Regions from separate parts of the Comamonas thiooxydans genome, predicted to be linked through region 1. Evidence: predicted binding sites of a transcription regulator. Region 1 holds the regulator's gene; the other holds the start of a gene.
The links. The regulator FNR, encoded in region 1, switches genes on or off when oxygen is low (the NO sensors DNR and NnrR bind a similar motif). The targets are predictions, from matches to a motif close to TTGATNNNNATCAA.

Region 1 (6,521 bases):
TGGGTCTGATCACCATGGGCTCTCTGTACTACCTGATCCCCCGTCTGTTCGGACGCGAGAAGATGCACTCCGTGCCCGCGATCGAGCTGCACTTCTGGATGGCGACCATCGGCATCGTGCTGTACATCGCCGCAATGTGGATTGCCGGGGTGATGCAGGGCCTGATGTGGCGCGCAGTCAACCCCGACGGTACGCTGACTTACACCTTCGTGGAAAGCGTGAAGGCGACCTATCCCTTCTACGTGATTCGCGTGACTGGCGGTCTGCTGTATCTGGGCGGCATGCTGGTGATGGCATGGAACACCTGGAAGACCGCAATGGCCGGCCGTTCCGTCAAGGTGGCAGTGCCTGCCGTGGTGGCTCACGCCTGAGCATTGAGGAGCAAAAGCAATGTCTGATCAAAATAACGCAGCTCCCAAGAGCTTTTCGCACGAGAAGATCGAGACCAGCAATTTTCTGCTGATCGCGCTGACGCTGTTCGTGCTGACCATTGGCGGCCTGGTGGAAATCGTGCCGCTGTTCTTCCAGAAGTCCACGACCGAAGCCGTGGCGGGTCTCAAGCCCTACACGCCGTTGCAGCTGATGGGGCGCGACGTCTATCTGCGCGAGGGTTGCTACAACTGCCACTCGCAGATGATCCGTCCCTTCCGCGCCGAGACCATGCGCTACGGCCACTACTCGGTGGCTGGCGAGTTCGTGTACGACCACCCCTTCCAGTGGGGCTCCAAGCGTACCGGCCCCGACCTGCATCGCGTGGGCGGCAAGTACAGCGACGAATGGCATCGCATCCACCTGAACAACCCGCGTGACGTGGTGCCCGAGTCCAACATGCCTGCTTACCCCTGGCTGGAAGCCAACAAGGTGGATGACACGGCCGTGGCAACGCGCATGAGCGCGCTGCGCAAGGTGGGTGTGCCGTACACCGATGCGGAAATCGCCGGTGCTCAGGCCGAGGTCAAGGATAAGACAGAGATGGAGGCAGTGATTGCCTATCTGCAGGTCCTTGGTCGCGCCGTCAAGTAAGAGAGAAAGGGCTGGAAATGGATATCACCACCATGCGTATCGTGGCCACGCTGGCATCGCTGGCGTGTTTCGTGGGCATCTGGTGGTGGGCGTATGCCCGCCGCAACCAGGCCCGTTTTGACGAGGCAGCTCAGGTTCCATTCCTGGAAGACTGAGTCTGATCACCACAACGAGAACATCCCATGAGCGATTTCATTAACAATTTCTGGTCGGTGTATGTCGCGGCGATTACGCTGATCGGCATCTTTGGCTGCTTGCTGCTGCTGATTCTGGTGGCCCGCAAGAAGGTCGTTCCCTCGGGCGACAACACCACAGGCCATGTCTGGGACGAAGACCTGCGTGAACTCAACAACCCCATGCCCAAGTGGTGGATGGGTCTGTTCGTGATCACCGTGGTTTTCAGCTTGGGCTATCTTGTGGTCTACCCAGGTCTGGGCGGCTTCGGCGGCAAGCTGGACTGGAGCCAGACCGGCGCCTACGACAAGGAAATGGCCAAGGCCAAGGCAGACCTGGAGCCTCTGTATGCCAAGTTCACCAGCATGCCCACCGAAGAAATGGCCAAGGACCCTCAGGCCATGGCCATTGGCGAGCGTCTGTTCATGAACAACTGTGCGCAATGCCACGGCTCTGACGCTCGCGGCAGCAAGTCCTTCCCGAACCTGGCGGACGGTGACTGGTTGCATGGTGGATCTCCCGAGAAGATCAGGGAGACCATCACCAACGGCCGTATCGGCATGATGCCGCCCATGGCGGCAGCCGTGGGCTCGGCGGACGATGTGCGCAATGTGGCGCACTATGTGCTGAGCCTGTCGGGCAGCCCTCACGATGCCGTCAAGGCTTCGCAAGGCAAGTCCAAGTTCGTGGCCTGTGCGGCTTGTCACGGCATGGACGGCAAGGGTAACCCAGCGCTGGGAGCGCCTAACCTGACCGATGACATCTGGCTGCATGGCTGGGGTGAGGCGGCAATCGTCAACATCGTCAACAACGGCAAGCACAATGAGATGCCTGCCCAGAAAGAGAAGTTGACGGAGGCTCAAATTGCCGTGTTGGCTTCCTATGTCTGGAGTCTTTCGAATACGCAAAACCAGAAGTAATGCGTTTTTAAAAGGCGGTGCCCTGGCACCGCCTTTTTCGCGTTTCAATTTTCAGTAATTACAAAAATATTAAGGAACTGCGATGCCGTGCGATCAGGGGAAGCCCCGAAAAGTCATACCGATCACGCCTGAGCCCCATGAGGGCGGGCCTGAGTTGGTGCCTATGTTCGCTTCCGAGCAAAAAGTGTACTCACGCTCCATCAGTGGCGTGTTCTCACGGTGGCGCTGGGCCATGGTGTTTCTGACCCAGATCGTCTTCTACGGCCTGCCCTGGCTGCAGTGGGGCGAGCGCCAGATGGTGCTGTTCGATCTGGGGGCCCGGCGCTTCTATCTGTTCGGACTGGTGCTGTACCCGCAGGACTTCATCTATCTGACGGGGCTGCTGATCATCAGCGCGCTGGGGCTGTTCCTGTTTACCGCCGTGGCGGGGCGTCTGTGGTGTGGCTTCTCCTGTCCGCAGACGGTCTACACCGAGATCTTCGTGTGGATCGAAAGCAAGGTCGAGGGCGATCGCAGTGCCCGCATGCGTATCGACAAGAGCGGCTGGACTTTGGAGAAGATCTGGAAAAAGTCGCTCAAGCAGTTTCTCTGGATCGTTCTGTCTCTTTGGACAGGCTTCACCTTTGTCGGCTACTTCGTGCCCATCCGTGAATTGGGTTTGGAGTTGATGGCCTTCCAGGGCAGTTGGCAGATTTTCTGGGTGGCGTTCTATGGGTTCGCCACCTACGGCAACGCCGGCTATATGCGTGAGCAGGTCTGCAAGTACATGTGTCCCTATGCACGCTTTCAGAGTGCCATGTTCGACAAGGACACCATGATCGTCAGCTACGACGCCGAACGTGGTGAAGCTCGCGGCCCGCGCAAGAAAGACGTTGACTACAAGGCGCAGGGCCTGGGGGACTGCATAGATTGCAAGCTTTGCGTTCAGGTCTGTCCCGTGGGCATCGATATCCGCAAAGGGCTGCAGTACGAGTGCATCGGCTGCGGTCTGTGCATCGATGCCTGCAACTCCGTGATGGACAAGATGGAGTATCCGCGTGGCCTGATCCGATTGACCACTCAGAATGCCGTGGCGAAGGCGTGGAAGCAGGTGCAGATGATTCGCCGCATTTTCCGTCCGCGTGTGCTGATCTACTCAGCCGTGCTGGTGGCCCTCAGCGCTGCCATGATCGCCAGTCTGGTGCTGCGCGAGCCGCTCAAGGTCGACGTGATTCGCGATCGTGCTGCGCTTTCGCGCATCGTGGCGGGCGGCAAGCTGGAGAACGTCTACCGTCTGCAGATCATGAATGCCACCGAGTCCGAGCAGCGCTACCGTATCAGCGCCGTGGGCCTGGAGAATCTGGAAGTCGCATCCGAGCAGGAAGTGAGCGTTGGCCCTGCAGAGACACGCGGCATTGCAGTGCGGCTGCAGATTCCGTATGGCTCAGCAACTCCCGGCTCGCACCCCGTACACTTCAATGTGGACGCAGTGACTGCCGGAGCAGGGCGTATTTCCGAGAAGACGGTGTTCCTGGTGCCGCGTTAATGCCAGGTCTTGCCGGTTTTCGTGAGCCATCACGGAGGCCGGACAAGGGCACCGCCAATCGGCAACAATTTATGCCACCCTGCCATGTGTGCCTGGGTGGCCAGAATTTTGGAAAGAGGTTTCATCATGTCGGCAGCACAAGCCAAGGTCTCGCAAACGGCCAAGATCATCCACCCCGAGGACGGCAAGCCCTGGTGGAAGTTTGCCCATGTCTGGCTCATCATCGCCGGTCCGGTAATCGTGGTGATTGCCGGCTTTGCCACGGCATACATCGCACTGAGCAGGCCCGATCCCGTGATTGACCCTGACTACTACCGCCATGGCATGGAAATCAACCAGCGCCTGAGCGAAAGTGAAAAAAGCCTGGCCCCAGCAGTCACCGGCCGCAATCATGCGGCCACGCCAGCCAAGGACCATCCGCTGGATCGCTGAGCGCTCCGGAGCTTGCTCCTTGCTCCGCCAAGGTCGCTTTTGCGGCCTTTTTTGTTGCCGATATCAAAATCAGAGCGTGGTGCGCATGCTCCGTATAACGTTGATGTAGACGTAAATGGTTTTTTGATATTCAGATAGCGCAGGATGCTACTGAAAAGAGAGCAATTCAGGGTTTCCCGCCACGGTGCATGCCCGAAGTCCTGCATGAACGGTCACCACTGTTGTGCAAAATATGACCAAGCCCACAGCCCAAGGAGAATCAGGATGGATGCTCGACGCTGGATGTGGATTGTCTGGCCGGCCTTTCTGGCGGCGGCAATCATGGAGATGGTGGTTTTCGCCTTTGTGGATCCGCTGGATGTGCACTGGCTGGGTTCCCCCCTGGACTGGTCGCGCCAGGCCATCTATACGGTCGCTTTTTTTGCCTTCTGGGTCGTGACCCTGGTCGGAGGTGCGATGACGGTGATGCTGGGGCGCTCCGTCAGCGATCTCAATGGCGGCATCGTTTCGGAGCCTCTGCCCGAGTAACTCGCGCAGACAAAAAAGCCCGCTGTCCGCGGGCTTTGTCCTGAGAGTGTCTGCCGACTTGGTTCAGCTCTGACATTGCTGGCTGTTGACGATGCGTTTGAGCGCCTCGGTATCCAGGATGCGCAGGTGGCGCTGCTTGACTTCCACAATGCCTTCCTCTGCAAATTTGGAGAAAGTGCGGCTCACGGTCTCGAGCTTGAGGCCCAGGTAACTGCCGATTTCTTCGCGCGTCATGCGCAGCACCAGCTCCGACTTGGAAAAGCCGCGTGCCGACAGACGCTGAACCAGGTTCAGCACAAAGGCCGCCAGGCGCTCTTCGGCCCGCATGCTGCCCAGCAGCAGCATCACGCCATGCTCGCGCACGATTTCGCGGCTCATGACCTTGTGCACATGGTTCTGCAGGGCCGTGACCTCGCGCGAGAGCTGCTCCAGTTTGTCAAACGGCATGACGCAGACCTCGGCGTCTTCCAGAGCCACGGCATCACAAGTGTGGTGGTCGTTGACGATGCCGTCCAGACCAATGATTTCGCCAGCCATCTGAAAGCCTGTGACCTGATCGCGTCCGTCTTCGGTGGCCACGCTGGTCTTGAAGAAGCCGGTTCGAATGGCATACAGCGAGGTGAACTCTTCGCCATTGCGAAACAGCAGCCCGCCGCGCTTGACCTTGCGGCGCGTGGCCACAATCTCGTCAATGCGCTCCATTTGTTCATCGTCCAGGCCCATGGGCATGCACAGTTCACGCAGATTGCAGTTGGAGCAGGATGCTTTGATGGTCTGAAGATTCATGGGCTTTTAGCAACGGCGCAGACAGACACAGAGTGGAGAGTCGCGCTGGTCATTGACCTCGTGGTTGAAGATGAGATGGATCAAATTGTCGCAGCACTTGCCTTGAGGTCTCTTGATTTTCATCAAGGACAGGGTGATTGCCTTGGGGCACATTGCCTATATTCGTTCAAAAACATGCGCTTTTGCCTATTTTGGGCATGATTTTCAGGATCTGATTTCCATTGAAATATGCTCCATACAGAGTGTGGGCGCACCCTAACTCCCAGTTATGACCGCAGTCACACCTGAGTTGCTGAGCCGCTTCGATATCCCCGGCCCACGCTACACATCGTTCCCAACAGCCGACCGTTTTGTTGAGGCTTTTGGTGCAGACGACTACATACTGGCACTCAAGCAGCGCAAGACGCATTCTGGCTCGCGCGCTTTGCCCCTGTCCGTTTATGTGCATGTGCCGTTCTGTGAGTCGCTTTGCTATTACTGCGCCTGCAACAAGATCGTGACCAAGCATCATGAAAAGGCTGCCGAGTATCTGGACTACTTGAGCCGCGAGCTGGCCATGCATACCGAGCATTGCGGCAAAGGCCAGCTCGTAAGCCAGCTGCATCTGGGCGGAGGCACACCGACCTTCTTCAGCGATGCAGAGTTGCAGCAGCTGATGGTCTTGATGCGTGAGCATTTCAAGCTGGATCCCGCGGGCGAGTACTCCATCGAGGTCGATCCGCGCACCGTCAGCAACGAGCGGCTGAGAGCTCTCAAGGACATGGGGTTCAATCGACTGAGCTTTGGCGTGCAGGACTTTGATCCCGCGGTGCAGAAAGCGGTGCACCGCGAGCAGCCCGCCGAGCAAGTATTTGCGCTGGTGGCCGAGGCACGCCGCCTGGGCTTTGTCTCCATCAATGTGGATCTGATCTACGGCTTGCCCAGACAAACGCCCGAGTCTTTTGCGCGCACGCTGGCACAGGTCAATGAGCTGCGTCCCGATCGCATTGCACTGTATGCCTATGCGCATCTGCCCGAGCGCTTCAAGCCGCAAAGGCGTATCGAATCGGCAGACCTGCCCATGGGACAGGACAAGCTGAACATGCTCTCCGGCGCCATTGATGCATTCATGAATGGCGGCTATGTCTATGTAG
Region 2 (6,521 bases), 2.6 Mb from region 1:
TTCGCAAGAAGGTCCGTAAGAATATTTCTGACGGCATCGCGCACGTGCACGCTTCGTTCAACAACACGATCATCACCATCACCGACCGTCAAGGCAACGCTCTGTCGTGGGCTTCGTCGGGTGGCCAGGGCTTCAAGGGTTCGCGTAAGTCGACTCCCTTTGCTGCTCAGGTTGCTTCGGAAGTGGCCGGTCGTGCTGCTATCGAACAGGGCATCAAGAACCTGGAAGTCGAAATCAAGGGTCCCGGTCCTGGCCGTGAATCCTCGGTTCGCGCCCTGGGTGCTCTGGGTATCCGTATCACTTCCATCTCGGACGTGACTCCGGTTCCCCACAACGGCTGCCGCCCTCAAAAGCGTCGTCGTATCTAATTTTTTATCAAGCCCACCGCCGCCCAGGTGCATTTGCATCGCGGGCGGCTCCCGTGTTTGCGCACGGTAGATGACACAAAGGAAATCAAGTGGCACGCTATATTGGCCCCAAGGCAAAACTCTCCCGCCGCGAAGGCACCGATCTGTTCCTGAAGAGCGCACGTCGCTCCATCGCAGACAAGGCAAAGTTCGACACCAAGCCTGGTCAGCATGGCCGCACTTCCGGTCAGCGCACTTCCGACTACGGTCTGCAACTGCGCGAAAAGCAGAAGGTCAAGCGCATGTACGGCGTGCTGGAGAAGCAATTCCGCCGCTACTTCGAAGCTGCTGACCGCAAGCGTGGCAACACTGGTGCCAACCTGCTGTCGCTGCTGGAATCGCGTCTGGACAACGTCGTGTACCGCATGGGCTTCGGCTCCACTCGCGCTGAAGCACGTCAGCTGGTTTCGCACAAGGCTATCACCGTGAACGGCCAGTCCGTGAACATTCCTTCTTTCTCCGTGAAGGAAGGCGATGTGGTTGCCCTGCGTGAAAAGTCCAAGAAGCAAGCTCGCGTGGTCGAGGCTCTGCAACTGGCTGCTCAAGTGGGCTTCCCCGCATGGGTTGAAGTGTCTGCTGACAAGGCAGAAGGTACTTTCAAGAAGTCTCCTGACCGCGATGAATTCGCAGCTGACATCAACGAATCCCTGATCGTTGAGTTGTACTCGCGTTAATCTTTAGCAGCGACATTTCTGTAAACCGTCCCCACGGCGCGAGGCATCGCGCCGTGGGTGCTTCACCAGCCTTACCGGTGTAACGAGCCGAGGGTATTGAGAGGAAGTCTGCATGCAAACGAATTTGCTGAAGCCCAAGACAATCAATGTCGAGCAACTTGGTCACAACCGTGCCAAGGTTGTTCTGGAGCCGTTTGAGCGTGGCTACGGTCATACGCTGGGCAATGCCCTGCGCCGTGTTCTGCTCTCCTCCATGGTGGGTTACGCAGCGACGGAAGTGACGATTGCTGGGGTGCTGCATGAGTACTCCTCCATCGACGGTGTCCAGGAAGATGTGACCAACATCCTGCTGAACCTCAAGGGTGTGGTGTTCAAGCTGCACAATCGTGACGAAGTCACCCTGAGCCTGCGCAAGGATGGCGAAGGTGTTGTCACTGCCCGTGACATTCAGACCCCCCACGACGTAGAAATCGTCAACCCTGATCATGTGATCGCCCATCTGTCGCAAGGCGGCAAGCTGGACATGCAGATCAAGGTGGAAAAGGGCCGCGGCTATGTGCCCGGCAACGTGCGCCGCTACGGTGACGAATCGACCAAGTCGATCGGCCGTATCGTGCTCGACGCTTCGTTCTCGCCCGTCAAGCGCGTGAGCTACGCTGTCGAATCCGCACGTGTGGAACAGCGTACCGATCTGGACAAGCTGGTTCTGGAAATCGAGACCAACGGTGCCATCACCGCTGAAGACGCAGTGCGCGCATCCGCCAAGATCCTGGTGGAGCAGCTGGCAGTGTTTGCCCAGCTCGACGGTGGCGATATCGCCAGCGTGTTCGACGCTCCTGCCGGTGGCCGCGGTGCTGCTACCTCGTTCGATCCCATCCTGCTGCGTCCTGTGGACGAGCTCGAGCTCACCGTGCGTTCTGCCAACTGCCTCAAGGCAGAGAACATCTACTACATCGGTGATCTCATCCAGCGTACCGAAAACGAGCTGCTCAAGACTCCCAACCTGGGTCGTAAGTCGCTCAACGAGATCAAGGAAGTTCTGGCTTCCCGTGGTCTGACGCTGGGCATGAAGCTCGAGAACTGGCCACCAGCTGGCCTGGAAAAGCGTTAATCGCTACAATAGAGGACTTTGCTGAAATCGATCGGTTTTGGCAAAGTCCAAGTGCCTCGGGCAGTACCTGATACGGCTGCCTGATTTAATTTAGAAAAGATCTCCGGATAAAAACGGGGAGCAAAGGAAAAGCACCATGCGTCACGGCAACGGCCTCCGCAAACTGAACCGCACTTCTGCACACCGCAAGGCAATGCTGCAGAACATGATGAACTCGCTGATCGAGCACGAAGCAATCAAGACCACGGTCCCCAAGGCCAAGGAACTGCGTCGCGTCATCGAGCCCATGATCACTCTGGCCAAGGTTGATACCGTGGCTAACCGCCGTCTGGCTTTCGACCGTCTGCGCGACCGCGACAGCGTGACCAAGCTGTTCAACGTGCTGGGTCCCCGCAACGCTCAGCGTCCCGGTGGCTACACACGTATCCTGAAGATGGGCTTCCGCGTGGGCGACAACGCTCCCATGGCCTATGTGGAGCTGGTCGAGCGCGCTGAAGAAGCCGCTGCAGCAGCTGAATAAGCCAGGGCAGGCTGCAAAGCCTGCTATAATTTGGAAATACCGCGCGATGGAGCAGTCTGGTAGCTCGTTGGGCTCATAACCCAAAGGTCGGAGGTTCAAATCCTTCTCGCGCAACCAAATTGAAAAGGTCACGACAATGTCGTGACCTTTTTTTTTGACCATTTTTTCCATGGACCGGAAGGCGGCTCCGGCCTTAGCTCGTCATACCCCCGACTGCGTGCCCGAGCGCCGGCTCAGATGCTCGCGCACCCGGCTGGCGATCACCTGGGCGATTTCCGGGCTCAGCACCTCGCTGATATGCAGAACTTCGGTGTAGTGCAGATAGAGCAGTCCGCGCAAGGTCTGGAATGCCGTCTCATGCGTCGCCCCGCAGATGCCGGCATCGTTGGCCAGCACGCGCTCCACGGCACCGGGCTCAAGCAGCCGGATCTTGCAGATAGCTGCCTGATGCAGGATCTCCAGGTCTATTTCCTCAAGGCGGCTTTCCCATTCATCGGGCAGGAATCGGTTCGCTGGCATTTAGGGTGTCTCTCCTGCTGAATCCATGGGCATGTGCCCAGTGCTTGAATACTGGCATGCACGAGGTCTTGCCATTGGTTTTGCTTCTGCAAGTCTTGCCGTCGATCAAACTTTGGTAACGTAAAAGTCGGCCTGGAGTCGAAGCCATGCGGCACTGCATCATGATGCCAGTCTGTGACCCGAGCGCCAATGTCCGTCGGGGACTTCTGGCTTTTGCTGGGCTGAGGTATGGTGTCTCGATGCGCTGCAGGTAAAGAAAAGGACTTCTATGTTCGAGAAGATCGTCTCGATGTTCCGTTACTTCAAATCGGCCGTTCCGTTTCGGGTCGTGCCTGCACTGATTTCCACCCTGGTACTGACCGGTCTGCTGCTGACGCCGGTGCCTGCGGGACTGGACAGCAAGGCCTGGCAACTGGTGGCCATCTTTCTGACGACCATCGTGGCGATCATCCTCAAGGTCATGCCCATAGGCGTGATGGCATTGATGGCGATTGTCATCGTGTCGCTGTCCCAGGTGACCTCCAGTTCCTCCAAGGGGGCGATCACGGATGCGCTGAGCAGCTTTGCGAATCCCCTGATCTGGTTGATCGTGGTGGCGGTTCTGATCTCGCGCGGTCTCAAGAAGACGGGGCTCGGCAACCGCATCGGATTGCTGTTCATTGCGTTGATGGGCAAGCGCACCATAGGCATAGGTTACGGACTCGCGATCTGCGAGCTGGTACTGGCCCCGTTCACACCCAGTAACACGGCACGCGGTGGCGGCATCGTGCACCCGATCATGAAGTCCATCGCCAACGCCTTCGAATCGGACCCGGCCAAGGGAACCCAGGGCAAGGTCGGGACCTATCTGGCGCTGGTCAACTACCATTCCAATCCGATCACTTCGGCCATGTTCCTGACCGCAACGGCGCCCAATCCGCTGGTCGTGGATCTGGTCGCCAAGGCCACGGGTCAGTCCCTGCACCTGAGCTGGACAAGTTGGGCTCTGTACATGCTGCTGCCAGGGCTGCTGTGTCTGCTGTTGATGCCGTTGGCAATCTATCTGCTTTCGCCACCCGAGCTCAAGGCCACGCCCAATGCCGTGGAGTACGCGCGCGCCGAGATGGCAGGCATGGGCCCGCTGTCAGGCAAGGAGCGGGTGATGCTCGGGACTTTTGGCGTGATGCTGTTGCTGTGGGCGAATGTGCCGCAAATGCTGTTCGGCCCGGCTTTCACGCTGGACCCAACCGTGGTGGCTTTTCTCGGTTTGTTTGCCCTGATCATCACGGGGACCATCGATTGGGATGATGTGCTGTCCGAGAAAAGCGCCTGGGACACCCTGATCTGGTTCGGTGCCCTGGTCATGCTGGCCGAGCAGCTCAACAAGCTCGGTGTGGTTGCCTGGTTTGCCGATGGCCTGAAGAGCGCCATCGTCGCCAGCGGCCTGGACTGGCTGCCCGTGGCGGCGATCCTGGTGGGCGTCTTCGTCTTCTCGCACTATCTGTTCGCCAGCACCACGGCCCATATCAGTGCCATGATGCTGGCCTTTCTGACCGTGGGGGCGCAACTGATCCCGGCCGACTATGTCGTCCCCTTCATGCTGATGATGACGGCCGGTTCGGCCATCATGATGACGCTGACGCATTACGCGACTGGCACATCTCCCATCATCTTCGGTAGCGGCTATGTGACGCTGGGTGTCTGGTGGCGCGTGGGGGCCGCGATGTGCGTGCTGGAGTTGCTGATCTTCGCTGTCGTCGGCAGTGCCTGGTGGAAGTTGCTGGGGTTGTGGTGAGCAGCCATGTCAGCCGGCTGTTCGCAGGGGTTCGCCCAGGGACAGCATGAGCCGGTTGGCCCAGTTGAAGAAGGCCGTGCCCTGCAGCGCATCGGAGATGGCCGCGTCGTCGAGACCGGCAGCGCGCAGCGCATCGATATGACTAGATTCCAGCGCAGGCGGTGTCTGCGTCAAGGCCACGGCGGCGGCGACGATGGCGTTCCAGCGCGGACCCAGATCGCTGCCCGGACCTTCATCGAGCAGGCGCTGCACATCGGCAGCGCGATGCGAGAAATGTGTCGCAAAGCGCGCATGTACCGAAGCACAGTAGATGCAGCCGTTGGTGCGTGAGGTTGCAGCGGCTGCCAGTTCGCGCTCGGCGCGCGGCAAGCCGGCATCGGGGTTGTAGAAGATGTCCTTGTCGGTGCGTGTGCGTGCTCCCAGCGTGTCGGGGTCGCGTGCCAGCAGCCGGAAATAGGGTGAACGCGCGCGCGCCGCGTCCACCAGTCCCGCATGGTGGCGCTCGCTCAGCTCGCTCTCCTGCAGAGGAGCTATCCATGGCTGCCAGTCAAGCTGTTCCTGGGTGAAGACCTGGGGGGAGATGTTGTGCGTGGTGGTCATGGCTGGGCTTGCAGGGCGATGGGGGAAGATGCCGTGGTGACTGCAGCTCGTGCGCCAAGCACGCGCAGCCCCGCCACGAGGCGGATCTGGAAGGACAGGAAAGAGGCGAGCTGGGACAGGATGACGATATCGGTCTCGCTCCAGCCGGCCTGCTGCAGCGCCAGCAAGGCCTGGGCACTCGCATCGCGTGGGTGGTAGGCCAGCAGATGGGCATGGGCCAGCGCGGCGCTCAGGCGCGGGCCCAGCAAAGCCGCATGAGCCGGATCCACGGCGTAGCTGGGGCCGCTCTGGTCCTCGCGGCTCAAGGGGCCGGCCGGATAGATTCCGTAGGGACCGTGCGGGCCGCTGCCGGCCTGCAGGCTGGCAGCGCGCCCGCGCACCACTTCCGAGCTCACGGCATCGGCCAGATCGGCATCCTCGGCCGCCAGGGCGCGTGTGTAGAAGGCCGTGCTGCGGGGCTCGCCATGCAGGCCTGCCGTGAAGGCGGCCAGCGTCAGGCGCTCGCGCAGCGAGACCGCGCCGGGCACGGGCTCGGCGGGGGTGAACAGCGCGGCAAAGCTTTGCTGGGCCTGGGTGCGCGCCTCGCTGCGGTGGCGGCGCACCTGATCCAGCGAGCTGCCGGCAGCGATATCGGCGAGATGGTCGATCACATCTTCAGGAAAGCGGGTCTGTGCGGTGTTGCTCATGGTCATGCAGCTTGAAGCAGTTCGGTCCGGACTAGGGGGTGGGAAGCGCTGGCGGGAGTCTCGCTGCGGCGCCAGCCCAGAGCCGGTGCCACGACGGATGCCGTCAGCTCAATCGAGCGCAGAATGGCTTGGTGCGGCGGGTCAATGGAGTGGACCTGAAACACGATGTCGGTGGCTTGCGCCAGCGCCGTGTCGGCGCGCAGCGAGGCGATCACCTCCTCGGGCGTGCC

Region 2: CTR2_RS25550 (DASS family sodium-coupled anion symporter) is a predicted target of FNR. The motif match lies at 3,327-3,340, and genes of this name have one in related genera.

Annotation. Positions count from the first base shown of each region.
Region 1 is NZ_AP026738.1:2,143,597-2,150,117, forward strand. Features, by position in the region: gene ccoN (cytochrome-c oxidase, cbb3-type subunit I) at 1-371, shown strand, start outside; gene ccoO (cytochrome-c oxidase, cbb3-type subunit II) at 391-1,023, shown strand; gene CTR2_RS09850 (cbb3-type cytochrome oxidase subunit 3) at 1,041-1,178, shown strand; gene ccoP (cytochrome-c oxidase, cbb3-type subunit III) at 1,206-2,117, shown strand; gene ccoG (cytochrome c oxidase accessory protein CcoG) at 2,200-3,642, shown strand; gene CTR2_RS09865 (FixH family protein) at 3,769-4,074, shown strand; gene CTR2_RS09870 (hypothetical protein) at 4,339-4,602, shown strand; gene fnr (fumarate/nitrate reduction transcriptional regulator Fnr) at 4,666-5,388, opposite strand; gene hemN (oxygen-independent coproporphyrinogen III oxidase) at 5,657-6,521, shown strand, end outside.
Region 2 is NZ_AP026738.1:5,498,779-5,505,299, reverse strand. Features, by position in the region: gene rpsK (30S ribosomal protein S11) at 1-368, shown strand, start outside; gene rpsD (30S ribosomal protein S4) at 458-1,081, shown strand; gene CTR2_RS25570 (DNA-directed RNA polymerase subunit alpha) at 1,194-2,192, shown strand; gene rplQ (50S ribosomal protein L17) at 2,329-2,712, shown strand; tRNA gene CTR2_RS25560 (tRNA-Met) at 2,753-2,829, shown strand; gene CTR2_RS25555 (hypothetical protein) at 2,914-3,231, opposite strand; gene CTR2_RS25550 (DASS family sodium-coupled anion symporter) at 3,500-5,005, shown strand; gene CTR2_RS25545 (alkylhydroperoxidase domain protein) at 5,015-5,605, opposite strand; gene CTR2_RS25540 (CMD domain protein) at 5,602-6,297, opposite strand; gene CTR2_RS25535 (putative FMN-dependent luciferase-like monooxygenase) at 6,294-6,521, opposite strand, start outside.